2 regions of the Brevibacillus sp. NRRL NRS-603 genome follow, and region 1 is predicted to be linked to the other one. Evidence: a T-box and tRNA genes for the amino acid it is inferred to sense, from the RefSeq annotation. Region 1 holds a T-box; the other holds one or more tRNA genes.
What was found. A T-box is a leader RNA that pairs with one kind of tRNA and senses whether it is charged. The one in region 1 lies ahead of pheS (phenylalanine--tRNA ligase subunit alpha), so its partner is inferred to be a tRNA-Phe.
Positions count from the first base shown of each region.

Region 1 (10,365 bases):
GTCCGTGGAAAAGCTTCGTACCAAGTCGCTCGGCTTAACGCGCTTCATGATGGATTTGATCGAGGTGGAGCTGGCAGACATGGGCTTTACGATTGCAAACCCACAGCAGGATGAACGCCGAGGCGGGCATGTCAGCCTTGAGCACGACGAGGCCATACGCATATGCAAGGCCTTGAAGGAAGCGGGTATTATTCCTGATTTCCGTGCACCAAACATCATCCGATTAGCTCCTGTAGCTTTCTATACGACTTACACAGAGGTTTGGGAAAGTGTGCAGATCTTAAAGACGATCATGCTGGAGAAGAGCTACGAGAAATTTGAAAACAAACGCGAGGTAGTTGCGTAACAGGTCCGACTTGGACCTGTTTTTCTTTTTGAACAGGGCCTTTTACGGGATTTCCTTTCCATTATTGGGCACACTATCCGTACCTGTACGCAGGCTACATTCCATGGAAGGGTGAGCAGGATGAGCCAGTTTTTTCAAGCATGGCAAAAAAGAAAAGAAGCCCTTCAGTCAAAAACGTTAGAGCAGCACTCTGACAAGAGTATGGAAAGTGTATCGGATGTTGCGCTCACGACAAATGTGGAAGAAAACATCCAATTGATTCAGGCGCAGTTTGGAAAGTGTGACGATCTCGTCGTTCGTCGTTTTCAAACCAAGTCGAAAGCTCAAGCCGCTATCGTTTTTATAGATGGCATGGTGGATCGCAATGTCATCAGTGATTTTATTATTCGCTATATGACGACTCCTGATATCACCTATCATGATCCGGCGACAAATGAGCTGGATTTGACAGACAAACTGAGGCAGATCGTCCGAAATATTTTGTCTGGATGTGCGGTACTGATCATCGATGGGTGTCAAAATGCTTACTTGAATAACACGAGAGGTTGGGACAGGCGTTCGGTGGAAGAGCCCCAGACGGAGTCAGTAGTACGAGGGCCACGCGATGGGTTTTGTGAGACGTTGTGCGTGAATGCAGCGCTGGTCCGCTTCCGCTTGAAGGACCCCAATCTCAGAGTGCGTCATATGGTTGTCGGGGAACGAACACAGACAGACATCTATGTCATGTACATCGAAGGGATTGCGTATCCCCCGATGGTGGAGGAAGTGATTGCGAGAATAGAGAGCATTCATGTGGATTCTGTACTGGAAAGCGGCTATATCGAACAAATGATCCAGGATCGCAGATGGTCTCCATTCCCGCAGATTCAAAATACAGAACGTCCCGACAAAGTAGTGGCCAATTTATTGGAAGGGAAAGTAGGCATTCTGGTAGACGGTACGCCGTTCGGTTTAATTGCTCCGGCAGTACTTTCGCAGTTTTATCAGAGTCCCGAGGATTATTACGAGCGATTTTACATCGCGACCTTGATCCGTTTCATCCGGATTATCAGTATTAGCATCGCGTTGATGCTTCCCTCTCTTTACATCGCTTTTAGCTCGTTTCATCCGGAGATGATTCCTTCTCGTTTGGTCATTGCGATGGCGGCAGGACGATCTACCGTTCCATTCCCATCTTTAATCGAAGCTCTGTTTATGGAGCTGGCCATCGAGATTTTGAGGGAAGCCAGCGTGAGGCTGCCTGGGCCCATAGGTCCGACAATCGGGATTGTTGGCGCACTCGTGGTAGGGGAAGCGGCGGTAACCGCCGGACTTGTCAGTCCAGTTATGGTAATCATCGTGGCCGTGACGACAATCGGTTCATTCGCATCACCTAGCTACAGTGCAGCGATCTCCATTCGCATGCTCAGGTTTCCGGTAATGTTCCTAGCAGGGATGTTTGGATTATACGGTATTATGCTGTTTTTGATCGTCATCCTCATTCACTTGTCTTCACTGAAATCGTTTGGAGTGCCCTACATGACCCCACTTAGTCCGCTCAACCTGACGGGAATGAAGGACATGTTCATACGGGTCCCCCATTCTCTTATGAAAACAAGACCGATGATGTTTCATGTTCAAGATAAAACGCGAATAAGAGAGGAGGATAACCGGAAATGAGCCGGAACGAGGGGCACAGCTGGCACCAAAATCTATCGATGTGGCAGCAAATTTGTCTCATGACAAGTACCTTGATCGGTGTCGGCGTTTTGACCCTTCCTCGTACCACCAGCTCCAAATTATTCGAGGCAGGCTGGATCGCACCTCTGATTGGCTCAGCAGGTGCGTTTGTTTCCTTATGGTTAATTGTCAAATTGAGCAAGCGATACCCGGGGGAAACATTCATTGAATATAGTCACAAGGTATGGGGTTCGGCCAGTCGGCCTTGGGTGGGCAAAGTATTCAGCTTTCCTTGGATTAGTATCTATCTGGTATACCTGTACTTCTCCACGGCAATCGTTTCTCGGGTTTTTGGTGAGGTGGTTGTGACGTCCGTTCTTTGGCAGACTCCATTGGAAGCTATGCTCATGACAATGTTTTTGCTAGTTTTCTTTTTGTGCATGCATGAGGTGGAAGTGGTCGCCCGCGTGAACGAGCTATTGTTTCCTTTTATTATCTTGCCGCTGCTATTCATCGCGCTTGCGTCGTTCCAAAAAGCGGAATTTGGGAATCTCCTGCCAATCAATCATGTATCAATTCGTTCGATGGCGGAGGGGGTATACGAAGGGATTTATTCCTATTCCGGATTTGAAATTATGTTCGTTTTTTTCGCCTATGCACAGAAAAACACGAACAAGGAATTGGCTGGATTCTACAGTCTTTTAATTGCCGCACTGATCTACATGTTAATTGTTGTCGCTGGTATCTCGGTATTCGGATACGAAGAACTACAAAGGGTAACGTGGCCGACGCTTGAATTGGTCAAGACGACGCAGGTGCCTGGATTTATTTTAGAACGGTTGGAGTCGGCTTTTTTGGCGGTGTGGGTTTCGGCTGTTTTCACTACGGTAGCAAATGCGTTTTACGTCGTCGTTTACTCACTGAGACAGTTGTTTCGGAAAGGAATTTGGTTTCAAAGAATCATGGCTGCAATCCTGCTCGTCCCTTTGTTCTACTTTTCCCTTATACCGCAAAACATCCCGGAGGTATTTCAAGTAGCTTCGTTGTTGGGGTTGTCTAGCTTATTCATCAATTTGCTCATCCCTGTCGTTTACTGGGTAGTCATACTCATCCGTGACATGATGTCCAAACGGGAGGAGGAGGATGTCGATGGGTAAGTATCTGAGGTGCTTTACTCTGTTTTTCATCTGTATATGCCTATTGACCGGGTGTTGGGACAGGCGTGAATTGGAAGAGCGGGCATCAGTATTGGCGATTGCGATCGATCAGGCAGAAGAGGATGAAAACTTGTTTAAAATGACCGTCCAAATTCCAATTCCGATCAAAATCGCGGGTAGCAGCGGGCAGGGGGGAGGAAGCAATGCGGATGCAGTGAAAATCATGAGCGCCACGGGACGAACGGTAACAGATGCTACCAACAACCTGCAAATGCGATTGAACCAACGATTGTTTCTTGGACATACGCGTGTTCTTGCCTTGAGTGAGGAGGTCGCCAAGGAGGGGATTCAAGACATTATGGACAGTGTTCGCCGCGAACCGCAAATACGGCGCCTCTTGTGGCCGATCGTCGTAAAAGGCAAGGCCTCTACTCTGCTGGAAATCAAGCCGGGGCTGGAGCAAATTCCGGTCGTCTTCTTGATGGGGTTGATCGAGAATGGAACGAAATTAGGGAGAATCCCGGACCAAACGTTGGGTGACTATTTCAATCAGACCTCCAATGAAACCATGGAGCCGTTTCTTAATTATGTAGAAGCCACAAAAAAAGAGGTGAGCTGGAAGGGTGTTGCTGTGTTTCGCGGGCACAAGATGGTAGGAATACTGAATCGCGTACAGTCATGGACATTACTCCAACTACGCAATGAAAAACCAGGTGGAGACATTGTCATTCCATTGCCGAATACCAAAAACGGTTATGTGAGCTTCCGTCCGCACTTTGTGAAAAAAAAGCTGATGATTCAAGAACAAGGGAATACGAAATCAAAAGGATCGGAGTCCTTTTCAGCTACCTACCATTGCGAGCTTCAAGGGGATATCGTCGAATTAACAGAAGACCTAAAAATCCCGCCAGAGCAATTCATCGTACAAATGCAGGCACTTATCAAAAAAGAAATGGAAGAACGTGCAAAAAAACTCTTGCTGCAATTGCAAAAGCAATACAATAGCGACATTTTGAAGCTGGGTCTTACCCTTCGTGCAAAGCATTACCATGAATACTGGAAGAAGCACAACTGGAAGGAAGATTTCAGGGATTTTCCGATTCGTGTAAAATACACAATCAAGTTGCGGCGCCTTGGTATGGAAATGCAATAGGAGAGCGATCACTGTGGAAAATCAGCAACGCAATTTTGGTACCTGGCAGCTCACCAGCATTACGATCAATTCGATGATCGGAGTGGGGTTACTGACTATCCCGAGATCATCAACCGTTCTTCTTCATCAAATGGGCTGGCTTGGTCTCCTTGCAGGTGTTTTGGTGGTATTTGTAGCGGTGGCGTCCGTCGTGTATTTAGGCAACCAGTTTTCTGGCCTGACCTGTGTCGAATTTATGCCACAGATTTTTGGTGCAGTGCCAGGTGGAGTATGTGTTTTTCTGTTCATTCTCTATCAATTATTTAATGCCGGAATGGTAGCCAGATTGTTCGGGGAGGTTATCGTAACCTCTGTATTGCCTAATACCCCGTTGGAGGTAATTGTCGTCACTCTGCTCTTGCTCGTGATATTTCTTTGTTGTCATGAAATTGAAACCTTGGCAAGGGTAAATGAGCTGCTGATTCCTTTTCTTCTATTGCCCTCTGTCCTGATTCCTCTCGTCTCCTTTTTGAATGCAGAGTGGAACAATCTATTGCCAGTTCATGTAGAGTCATGGAAACATGTTGTGAAAACAGGTTTAGATACGTATTCGGTTTTCACTGGATATGAGCTGTTAATGGTTTATTTTGCTTTCTCTATCCCGGGAGCAAGGCTGCGAATGGCCAGTTTCACAGGTGTGAGTATTGTCTTTGTCGTATATGTGATTACCGTCATCGCAGGGATCGCTGTATTTGGCTATGAAGAATTGCAGAGGATGGTTTGGCCCTCCCTTGAACTGGTGAAGGTTACGCAGAGGGCAGGCTGGTTTTTGGAACGTTTTGAGTCAGCTTACCTCGCGATTTGGGTTGCTTCTGTGTTCACGTCAATCGGGAATATGTTTTATGCGACGGTTTTTTCGCTGCGGCGCTGGCTTCGCAAAGGCATTCGTTTTCAGCGAATCAGTGCTATCGTGATCATAGTGCCGCTTTTTTACCTATTATTAGTGCCGCAAAATATAGTGGAGTTGTTTGCTTATTCAGATCTCCTGATAAAACTGGGATACATCGTGACCATCATCATTCCCGTCTTGCTGGCAATCACCCAATTCATGCGCAATAAAATCCACAAAGCTCGGGAAGTGAACAATGAAAAGGGAGGGACATAGGGTCCCTCCCTTCGTAGCTTGCTTTTGTTCCGAAGAAGACGTGGTTAAATCGGTTTTTCTGCTTGCTCAGGCAAGTGCTCCGCGATGGTATTAATCATCGTCTGACGGGAGGAAGCATCGCTGTTTTGCCACAAAACTTCAAACAAAACGCCTAAACCGGGGAGAGTCTTCTCCTGACCGCTTGAGATCGCATCACTGATGGTTTCTTCCACTGCGTTTGGATCTGACCCTTGCATTTTGTACATGATCGCTTGTCGTAAATTGAGTGAGGCAATGTTCATGACCGTGCTTGCACCTCTCTTGTGAGAATGAATTCAAGAGATAGTATTTGTAAACGTGGATTTGTGCATACCATGCTTTTCGTACAAAACGTTTATGACCGTTTTGTGGGGGAGGTTTTTGTTGTGCTATAATGCTTGTTATTGGTAAGTTCCGTAAAGGAGAAGATTAACATGTCCAAGCAATTTGCCATTATCGGGATGGGACGTTTTGGTTCTAGCGTGGCGAGAACGCTGTACGAGATGGATTATGAAGTGATGGGAATAGATGAGAACGAGGAGCGTATTAACGAAAATATTCAGTATGTAACGCACGCGGTAGCAGCTGATTCTACGGATGAACGTGCCTTGAAGGAAATCGGCATCCGTAATTTTGACGTAGTCGTCGTGGCCATTGGGGTCGATATTCAGGCGAGCATCCTGACGGTATTGACGCTGAAAGACTTGGGTGTCAAAAAGATCGTGGCAAAAGCACAGAATGAGCGCCATGGACAAGTATTGTACAAGGTGGGAGCTGACCGTGTCGTATTCCCTGAGCGTGACATGGGAGTTCGGGTCGCCCACAATCTGATCTCTTCGAACGTACTTGACTTTATAGAGCTGGCAGAGGATTACAGTGTGGCGGAGGTAGTTGTGTCGTCCAAGCTGGTCGGTCAAAATCTGCGACAACTGGATATTCGGAAAAAATACGAGGTCAACGTTATTGCCATCAAAAGCGGAGATAAATTCAATATCGCTCCTAGCCCGGATGAAGTCATCCAATACGGCGACGTGCTTGTGGTGATCGGGAACAACAAAGACTTACGCGAATTTGAGGAGCGGGCATAGGTTTATGACAAATGAAATCATTTCTTCGGTACAAAACCCTCTGGTAAAGCGATTGCACCAGTTGCTGTCCCGGAAAGGACGGGAAGAGCAGCAGCGTTTTCTCGTGGAAGGGGCGCATCTGGTAGAGGAGGCGTTAAAAAGCGGGGCGGAGGTCGTCACGGTTATTTACGATCAGCAGCGTGACATGGACCCAGCCTGCCAACGTGCTCTGGCTAATCATCCGGAAGCTGTCCAGGTCATTGCGGCTTCAGAGGCAGTGCTGGCGAAGCTGTCCGAAACGAAGTCACCGCAAGGAATTGTGGCCGAAGTGAAAAAAACAGCAGCAGATTGGGCGAAATGGGTAGATAAGAAGAGAGAGGAACAAGGAAGCTTGCTGCTCCTCTTTTTGGACGAAATACAAGACCCCGGCAATCTCGGTACGATTTTGCGCACAGCAGAAGCGGCAGCAGTCGATGGTGTCGTACTTGGGAGTGGCAGTGTCGATATTTACAATGGAAAAGTAGTACGGGCCACAATGGGGGCACTGTTCCGCATCCCGGTCTTTACGCAATCGTTAGTCGAGACGGCAGATGAATGGAAGGCAAAGGGAGGGCGAGTTCTGATCTCTTCTTTGGAGCAAAACAGTGTTTCCTATGACGAGGCTGACTATGCTGGCCTAACGGCATTGGTCATAGGCAATGAAGGTAGAGGCGTTTCCAAAGAGATGTTTGCCAAAGCCGATCAATTCGTCCACATTCCCCTCTACGGCGGTGCGGAGTCACTGAATGCGGCAGTCGCGGCAGGAATTTTCGTCTATGAGGCACAGCGCAAAAGAAGATAATAGGTAAAGCCGACATCCTCGAGATTAAGGATGATCGGCTTTGTTTGTGTGATCCTTTGAAATTGATTACATGGGACCTACATTAAAATGGAATATATACACTTGAGTGCCACCGGAATAGACATCAACCCTATAGTAGCCTGGAGACGATGCAATCACTCGTCCTTGGGGTTTTTGCCATATCCTTCCAATTATCGCATAGAAAAAAGATCGGCATGTCTAGCCGATCTTTTGCTCGTTCTTTTTCTCTTTATACTCTTCACGCGCGAGTTGCCATTGATCTTGCGCCATCCGGATAATGCCGCTCTCAATGGTGTGGTTGCGAAAGGCGAGTGCCTTGCCGAAATACTTGATGGCCAAGTCAAACTTTTCGAGTCTGCGATAGAGCTCACCAATCAAGTACAGCAAGCGGACTTCGGTCATTTCCTTGTCACTACGTGTATAGTCAGAATGAATATACGATTGTTCATATTCTTCCACGGCCATATCGATAAAGCGCATTTCTTCCGCGACATTTTTCTCGAGTCGATAAAGCCATGCAAGGCGCAAATACAGACCTGCTTTTACGGAATGGGGCTGATCCGTTATTTCAGCTGCGTAAATGGCGAGCTTGTAGCTGACGATGGCTTCTGGTACATGTCGAACCTTGCCAAAATCTTTTGGCTTCCATTTCGAGGAGATTTGTTCATCCACAATTTGTTTTTGCCAGGGGGCGAGCTTGTCCCGGAATTGATCCGTAAAAGCAAAGCCGCATTCAGGGCAGACATTGACGGTATATAAAATGGGATTTAAAGATTGCTCTTTAAAAGTGGTATAAAAATCGCTGTCGCGATGGACCATCGTCAACGTGCCGCTTCTGATTCTTTTGGTCGAAAAGGTCGCTTGGCAATGGCGGCAGCTGCTTGTCTTATCGTAAAGGGCGGAAACATTGTCAATCATGTCAAAATCCCCTTTCGAATGGGTAACATACACATGAAAACACTCTCGTGATATGTAACATTTGTAGAATTGAAAGTTCTCTCTTGTTGCGCTATAATTTTCCTTACGTCACAATTATAACGTAAAGCGATGACGGAGACTAGTACGCAGGACCTATCTGTTTTTCAGGGAGAAGATGTCACAGACTGCGAGCATCTTTAACATGATAGCTGCCGAATTCACTCCAAAGCCGCACTCTGAACCGCTTTTTGCACAGTAGGAGCAGCCGGGTCATACCCGTTACCAATGATCTGAAGTGAGACAAATGTCTCTTTCCACTAGTGATATTGTCATGGAGTTGTCACAGGCTGGAAGTGAATTGTCTAACAAGGGTGGTACCGCGAGAAAAAAGTAACTCGTCCCTTTTTGAGGGGCGGGTTTTTCTTTTTCCAAAACAGAAATAAAGGAGCGATTCGAAGTGCAAACTCGGTTGCAAGAAATGAAAGAGTCCGCACTGGGCCAAATCAGCCAAGTGACAGAAGCCGCACAACTTCAGGATTTGCGCGTCAAATACCTGGGGAAAAAGGGCGAGTTGACAGAACTTCTGCGCGGCATGGGCAGCCTGACCCCAGAAGAGCGTCCAGTTGTCGGTCAACTGGTGAATGAAGTAAGGGAAGCGCTGGAAGCAGCGTTCTTTGGCAAACAAAAAGCTTTTGAAGAGGCGGCTTTGAATGCCAAGCTTTCTTCTCAAACGATCGATGTGACACTGCCAGGACGTCCAGTACCAGCAGGCACCATGCACCCCCTTTCTCGGATCATTGAAGAGATCGAAGACATCTTCATCGGCCTGGGCTTTGAGGTGGCAGAAGGTCCTGAGGTAGAAATGGACCACTTTAACTTCGAGATGCTGAACCTGCCGAAGGATCATCCGGCACGCGATATGCAAGATACGTTTTACGTCACAGAAGAACTACTGCTCCGTACGCAGACATCTCCTGTGCAAGCACGTACGATGTTGAAAAAAGAAGGCAAGACCCCACTCAAAATGATCTGTCCGGGTAAAGTGTACCGCCGCGATGATGACGATGCGACACATTCCCACCAATTCACGCAGATCGAGGGTCTCGTGATTGATAAAAAAATCGGGATGAGTGACTTGAAAGGTACCCTTTTGACGTTTGCCCGTCAAATGTTCGGGGAAAACCAACAAATTCGTCTTCGCCCAAGCTTCTTCCCGTTCACGGAGCCTTCCGTTGAAGTAGACCTGCAATGCTTCAACTGCGGCGGTCAAGGTTGCCGTGTATGTAAGCAAACAGGCTGGATCGAGATTTTGGGTGCTGGTATGGTACACCCGCGCGTATTGGAAATGGCTGGTTACAACCCTGAAGAAGTCAGCGGCTTTGCATTCGGTATGGGTGTAGAACGAATTGCGATGCTCAAATACGCGGTAGAGGACATCCGCCATTTTTATACCAACGACGTTCGTTTCCTGCGTCAGTTCAATCGAGGCTAGAGAGGAGAGGCAAAGATGAAGGTATCGTACCAATGGTTATCTGAATACGTCGATCTGAGTGGAACGACGCCCCAGGAGCTGGCTGAAAAGCTGACTCGCAGTGGGATTGAAGTAGACGCAGTTGAATCGCGCAACGCAGGTGTATCCGGTGTTGTGATCGGTTATGTAAAAGAACGCAGCAAACACCCAGATGCAGACCGTCTCAACGTATGCGTCGTTGATGCAGGACAAGGAGAAGATCTGCAAATCGTTTGTGGAGCAGCAAACGTAGACAAGGGACAAAAAGTTCTTGTTGCCCTGATCGGTGCGAAGCTCCCAGGTGGTCTGAACATCAAGCGCTCCAAGCTGCGCGGTGTAGAATCCCAAGGGATGATCTGCTCTGCCAAAGAATTGGGCTTAAACGACAAGCTTCTGGCAAAGGATCAGCAAGAAGGCATTATGGTTCTGCCAGCGGATGCGGAAATCGGAATGGATGCCGTTTCATACCTTGGCTTGGATGACTATGTGCTGGAATTGGGACTGACGCCGAATCGCTCGGACTGCTTGAGC
Region 1 covers NZ_PXZN01000013.1:23,361-33,725, forward strand. The annotation lists gene kynU (kynureninase) at 1-346, shown strand, start outside; gene C7R94_RS12010 (spore germination protein) at 467-2,005, shown strand; gene C7R94_RS12015 (GerAB/ArcD/ProY family transporter) at 2,002-3,162, shown strand; gene C7R94_RS12020 (Ger(x)C family spore germination protein) at 3,155-4,315, shown strand; gene C7R94_RS12025 (GerAB/ArcD/ProY family transporter) at 4,329-5,459, shown strand; gene sspI (small acid-soluble spore protein SspI) at 5,504-5,740, opposite strand; gene C7R94_RS12035 (potassium channel family protein) at 5,912-6,565, shown strand; gene C7R94_RS12040 (TrmH family RNA methyltransferase) at 6,570-7,385, shown strand; gene C7R94_RS12045 (DUF2225 domain-containing protein) at 7,605-8,324, opposite strand; T-box leader at 8,445-8,730, shown strand; gene pheS (phenylalanine--tRNA ligase subunit alpha) at 8,782-9,816, shown strand; gene pheT (phenylalanine--tRNA ligase subunit beta) at 9,832-10,365, shown strand, end outside.

Region 2 (5,441 bases), on a different contig from region 1:
CCCTGTTGCGCACTTCTACAGTCTCGTAGTTAAGCGCATCCGTTCCTACTCGTTCACCAGGAGCGAAGCCCTTGACCCAACGTGTCGGGATATCCAGAGTACGAAGCATAACCGCCATCGAGGTGGAAAAATGGTCACAGTACCCTCGAAGGCTGTCAAACAAGAAGTGATCGACAAAATCCTGACCTTCTGCAGCGACTGGAACGTCTTTCGTTTCATACTTATATTTTCCACTTGAGCGCAAGTAATTCTCGATCGCTCTCACTTTGTCATAAGGAGTCTTCGCATCCTTGGTAATCGTTGCAGCGAGCTCTCTCACTCTCGGAGGCACCGAGGCTGGCACTTGCAAATAGCGTTCTTTGATCTCATCCGGATAGTTCGTTCCGGCATTCGTTACGGCCTTTTCACTGACAATCGGCACTTCTGCCTCGACCTTGTATTGATTCAGTTTTAGCAAAAGCGGATTGGGGCCGTACTCTGGCCGACCGTTTTTCTCACTCAGCTGAACCAAGTTGATTTTTCCCGCCCGTACTTCTAGTTGCTGATTCATTTTGTCATAAACAACGGTTGCCTCTGGTGGAGCGTAGTTGCTCACCTTTTTCAGCTGACCTTGATAAAAGACAGTCGGGAATTGCTGCGGGCCTTTAAATTCTAATGTAGCTTGAACCTTCTTCGTTTCAAGCCCTTGGAACAACGTATTCTCCCATGTATAGGTTTGCGGGTCCAGGATTGACTCATACTCTCTATCGCCTTTTTCCCAGCCAACTCCCGTATACACGTCCTTCGAGTCACCGCGCCAATAGCTGCGCTCGTTCGTCTTTGCAATAAACACTAATGTGTTATCTTGCAGGAAAGGACCGCCCAACCGTTCGTCGTTGTTATCGTATCCTACTTTTTTCATCACGCCAACAGGGGTATCGTTTCCTTTCCCTGTTAAAAAGGCGATCGGATCAGGCCATGACGGCCCTTCCTTCGGTGCAGCATAACCGATGCCTATGCAAGCCATAATGACCAACACCGAAGCCAGGAGTGAGTTGAACATGATTCGGCTTCTCTTCCCTGCCAATGTTGCCATGTTCGTCATCTTCATCAGATGGCTAATGGACAGCATCAGGAAACCAATAATCAGCGTCCGTACAACCCCTGCACTGGCATCATACGGGAGAAAGGTATCCAACACAGCCAAATACAGCTCCGTCAAAAAGACAAACCATAAGCCTTGTCGCTGTTCCAGCACCAGATACGTTAACATCGTCGCTAATAACACCAAGACAAGGTCAAACATGGTATTCCGCGACAAGATCGACATGTTGGCCCAATCCTGTTGAAACGCTAACGGAAGATCATGAATCATCTGCCCGTACAATTCACTAATCCATTCCGAGTCAAAAAACGGTTTGTCAAATAGAGTAGCATGCAAAAGCACCATTAGCCCCAGTGCCTTGATCGGCAAGGTTAACCACCGATAAGGGATCAACAGGTCAATGATAACAACTCCACCCACAATCGCATAAAACGGCCACAGAACGCCCGTATCGGTCAATGTCTGTAGAGGAATCAGCCACTCTCTTAACATCAGGAACAGAAAAAGGGCCAAGACCCATTCCCAAATCGTTGGACGCTTCCAAACGCTCATGAGTCTATGCACCTCCAATCCGTTTCCACTCTTGATCATCCATGTGAATAGACGTACATGTTACTTTGTTTGCGCCAAGCAGCTGCAACGCTTGCTTTTGTTCATGCGAAATCGTTGACTCGTTCTGCATGAGAAACAACTGCACCCGTCTGCCTTTTTGAGCGAGTGTGACCAAACGACTGATCAACGTTTTTTCTACATGCGGTGTAATAATAATCAAAGTGACCCCTTGAGGTTGCTCCAATGCTTCTCTTCCCACAATTTTTGCAAATAACTCTTGTCCTTCTGGCGCGACACGTGCTAATTGGTCAAAAACTCTGAGGAAATGGGCATGGGACAGCCCTGGTGGTATCGATATACGTTCTGCTTGCTTGTACACGAGCCCATAATGGTATTGATTCCGATTGGCGTAAGCTACAAGACTCGCTGCTAGCTTCACCGCTGTTTCGAACAAGTGCACAGGCTTCCCTTGGTAGCTCGCCTTCTCTACATCAAGGAAAAAGACAGCCTGATTCATCGCCTGATGTTCAAATTCCTTCGTCTTCAGACCCGTCCCCCGTGCGGAAGCGCGCCAATGAATCTGGCTCAATCGATCGCCCCGATGATAGTCTCTAACGCCGCGTACTGCTGCTACATCGTCAGAACGTCGATGGGAGACATGCACCGTCCCGCTGAAGCTCCCGTCACCCAGGGCCCAATGGGTCAATTCCTTGTATTTTGGATAAACGAGAAACTCCTGCGATATCGAATAAACCTTGCGACGCTCAAAAAATCCAAAAAAATCTCCGCCACTCACTACACATTCATCGAGACGATAGTATCCCCTCGGTACATTGGGTATGACATACCGAAACTCGACTTCCCTTTTGAACCACGGGAATATCAGTTGTCGATGAGGCTCATACACGCCAGCCAGCCTCGCCGGCAACGGCTCCATAACCATATTCCAGCCCAGCGGAAACCAAATCCTCCGGCGCAGGCGTATCGTTACAATGACGTCTTCCCCATCCTGCAAACGATTGCGATCTAATTCACGCTCGACTTCTAGCTTCGTGAACATGAGTACATAAGCGACAATTTCATACAGGAGAAACACCAAACTACTATAGAAAAGAAACCAGCTTGAGAAGCCACCTTGAAATTTTGCGAATACATAAGTGATCAGGACTAATGCAATCGCCTTGAGCTTACCCCACCTTTGCTGTCTCATCTGCAATCACCGCCTTAGCTTACCGGGACACGGGTCTCAGACAAGATCATAGCCAACACCCGATCTACGGTTGCTCCTTCCAGTCTTGCTTCTGGTTTCACAATCATACGGTGTGCAAACACTACTGGAACTAGTTCCTTCACGTCATCTGGAATGACATAATCACGTCCACGGACGAATGCCAATGCCTGAACAGCCCGGAAAAGAGCAAGGGAACCGCGCGGGCTCACGCCTAGATAAATATGATGATGCTCACGCGTACGATGACATAGACGCACGATGTATTCTTTTATTCCTTCCGATACCTTGACCGTCGATACCTGGCGTTGTAGTTCCGCAAGCTCGGCGGTGGTCATAACCGGTTGAAGCTCTTCCAATGGATTCGCTGACGAGAATCTGGACAACATCCGCATTTCTTCCTCTACCGTTGGATACCCCAAGCTTACTTGCATGAAAAATCGGTCCAATTGAGCTTCAGGTAATGGGAAGGTCCCTTCATACTCTAATGGGTTTTGCGTTGCCATCACAAAAAACGGCTCTGCCAATCGATACGTAGCACCATCGATTGTTACCGAGCGCTCTTCCATGGCTTCCAAGAGTGCGGATTGTGTTTTTGGCGAAGTCCGGTTGATTTCGTCTGCAAGAATGACATTTGCAAAAATCGGCCCTTGACGGAACTCAAACTCCAGACTTTTTTGATTAAAGATAGCAACCCCTGTCACATCCGTTGGCAACAAATCTGGGGTAAATTGAATACGTTTAAACTCACCGCTGATTGATTTGGACAATGCACGCACCATCATGGTCTTCCCAACGCCTGGTACATCTTCGAGCAAAACGTGACCATTCGCTAGAACAGCCGCTACCATCAGTTCAATTACAGAACGTTTACCAATCAATACTTTTTCTATATTATCGATTAAACTGGCTATTGCAGGATTTACTTGTTCCAATTTGATAGGGTTCATGTTGATACAACTCCTGTTCCATGATATTCTTCCGCAGGTTTGTAACAGCTGTTCCTCCATGCTTTCAGCGTAATTCTAAAGTAATGGATGCAAATAGGAGATACAAGGGAAAAATGCTTAAAATTTGCAAAAATACACAACGAATTATAAAAAAAAGAGTAGGATCTATTCCTACTCTTCGATTTCATATGAAATATGGCGTGCCCTGAGAGATTCGAACTCCCGACCTTTTGATTCGTAGTCAAACGCTCTATCCAGCTGAGCTAAGGGCACAAATAAATGGAGCGGACGAAGGGTCTCGAACCCTCGACCTTCGCCTTGGCAAGGCGACGCTCTACCAATTGAGCTACGTCCGCATGTTACATCTTATGAGGTTAGTACTGAGGACAAAGCTTTCTGTCATAGTATGGTGCGGGTGAAGGGACTTGAACCCCCACGGTTGCCCGCCAGAACCTAAATCTGGTGCGTCTGCCATTCCGCCACACCCGCATTTTACTTAGAACAGAAAAGGCATTGCTTTTACTATCACGCAGCTTTGCTTGTTCAGCTAAAAAACTGGTGAGCCATGAAGGACTCGAACCTTCGACCCTCTGATTAAAAGTCAGATGCTCTACCAACTGAGCTAATGGCTCGCAAATGGCTGGGGTACTAGGATTTGAACCTAGGAATGACGGAGTCAAAGTCCGTTGCCTTACCGCTTGGCTATACCCCAATGGTGGTGCCGGCAATAGGACTTGAACCCACAACCCCCTGATTACAAGTCAGGTGCTCTACCAATTGAGCTATACCGGCGCAGTTGAATTTAATTAATGGTGGCTCGGGACGGAATCGAACCGCCGACACGAGGATTTTCAGTCCTCTGCTCTACCGACTGAGCTACCGAGCCATTTATGAATAATCTTTGCCATTCTTTAAGAAAAATGGCGGAGCTGACGGGACTCGAACCCGCGACCTCCGGTGTGACAGACCGGCGTGAACTCCAACTTCACCACAGCTCCATATTTGGTTGCGGGAGCAGGATTTGAACCTGCGACCTTCGGGTTATGAGCCCGACGAGCTACCGAGCTGCTCCATCCCGCGACGATCAGGACTATCGAGTGTCAGTGTTGACTGACCTTCCTTGCCCTATTATATAAGTGGTGGAGGCTGACGGGATCGAACCGCCGACCCTCTGCTTGTAAGGCAGATGCTCTCCCAGCTGAGCTAAGCCTCCACATTCCCCACAAAGTGACGTTAATGCTCTGAAGCATATTCCGAGTACTTTGCGGGGGCCCCATATTGATATGGGCGTTTTGCTAGGTGACCCGTAGGGGATTCGAACCCCTGAATGACAGCGTGAAAGGCTGCTGTGTTAAACCGCTTCACCAACGGGCCAGGATTATGAAGTATGGTGCGGTCGGCGAGACTCGAACTCGCACGGGTCGCCCCGCCACCCCCTCAAGATGGTGTGTCTGCCAATTCCACCACGACCGCAACTAATATGGTAGCGGCGGAGGGAATCGAACCCCCGACCTTTCGGGTATGAACCGAACGCTCTAACCAGCTGAGCTACACCGCCATGAAGCTATGAGATTAAAACATATGGCGGAGAGTGAGGGATTCGAACCCTCGCTACGCTTGCGCATAC
Region 2 covers NZ_PXZN01000019.1:71-5,511, reverse strand. The annotation lists gene C7R94_RS17950 (transglutaminase TgpA family protein) at 1-1,636, opposite strand, end outside; gene C7R94_RS17945 (DUF58 domain-containing protein) at 1,641-2,846, opposite strand; gene C7R94_RS17940 (AAA family ATPase) at 2,861-3,814, opposite strand; tRNA gene C7R94_RS17935 (tRNA-Arg) at 4,011-4,087, opposite strand; tRNA gene C7R94_RS17930 (tRNA-Gly) at 4,095-4,170, opposite strand; tRNA gene C7R94_RS17925 (tRNA-Leu) at 4,222-4,303, opposite strand; tRNA gene C7R94_RS17920 (tRNA-Lys) at 4,371-4,446, opposite strand; tRNA gene C7R94_RS17915 (tRNA-Gln) at 4,452-4,526, opposite strand; tRNA gene C7R94_RS17910 (tRNA-Thr) at 4,531-4,606, opposite strand; tRNA gene C7R94_RS17905 (tRNA-Phe) at 4,625-4,700, opposite strand; tRNA gene C7R94_RS17900 (tRNA-Asp) at 4,736-4,812, opposite strand; tRNA gene C7R94_RS17895 (tRNA-Met) at 4,818-4,894, opposite strand; tRNA gene C7R94_RS17890 (tRNA-Val) at 4,952-5,027, opposite strand; tRNA gene C7R94_RS17885 (tRNA-Glu) at 5,115-5,188, opposite strand; tRNA gene C7R94_RS17880 (tRNA-Leu) at 5,203-5,287, opposite strand; tRNA gene C7R94_RS17875 (tRNA-Met) at 5,296-5,372, opposite strand; tRNA gene C7R94_RS17870 (tRNA-Ser) at 5,397-5,441, opposite strand, start outside.
Region 2: it encodes a tRNA-Phe, which carries the amino acid that the T-box ahead of pheS (phenylalanine--tRNA ligase subunit alpha) is inferred to sense. The anticodon was not compared.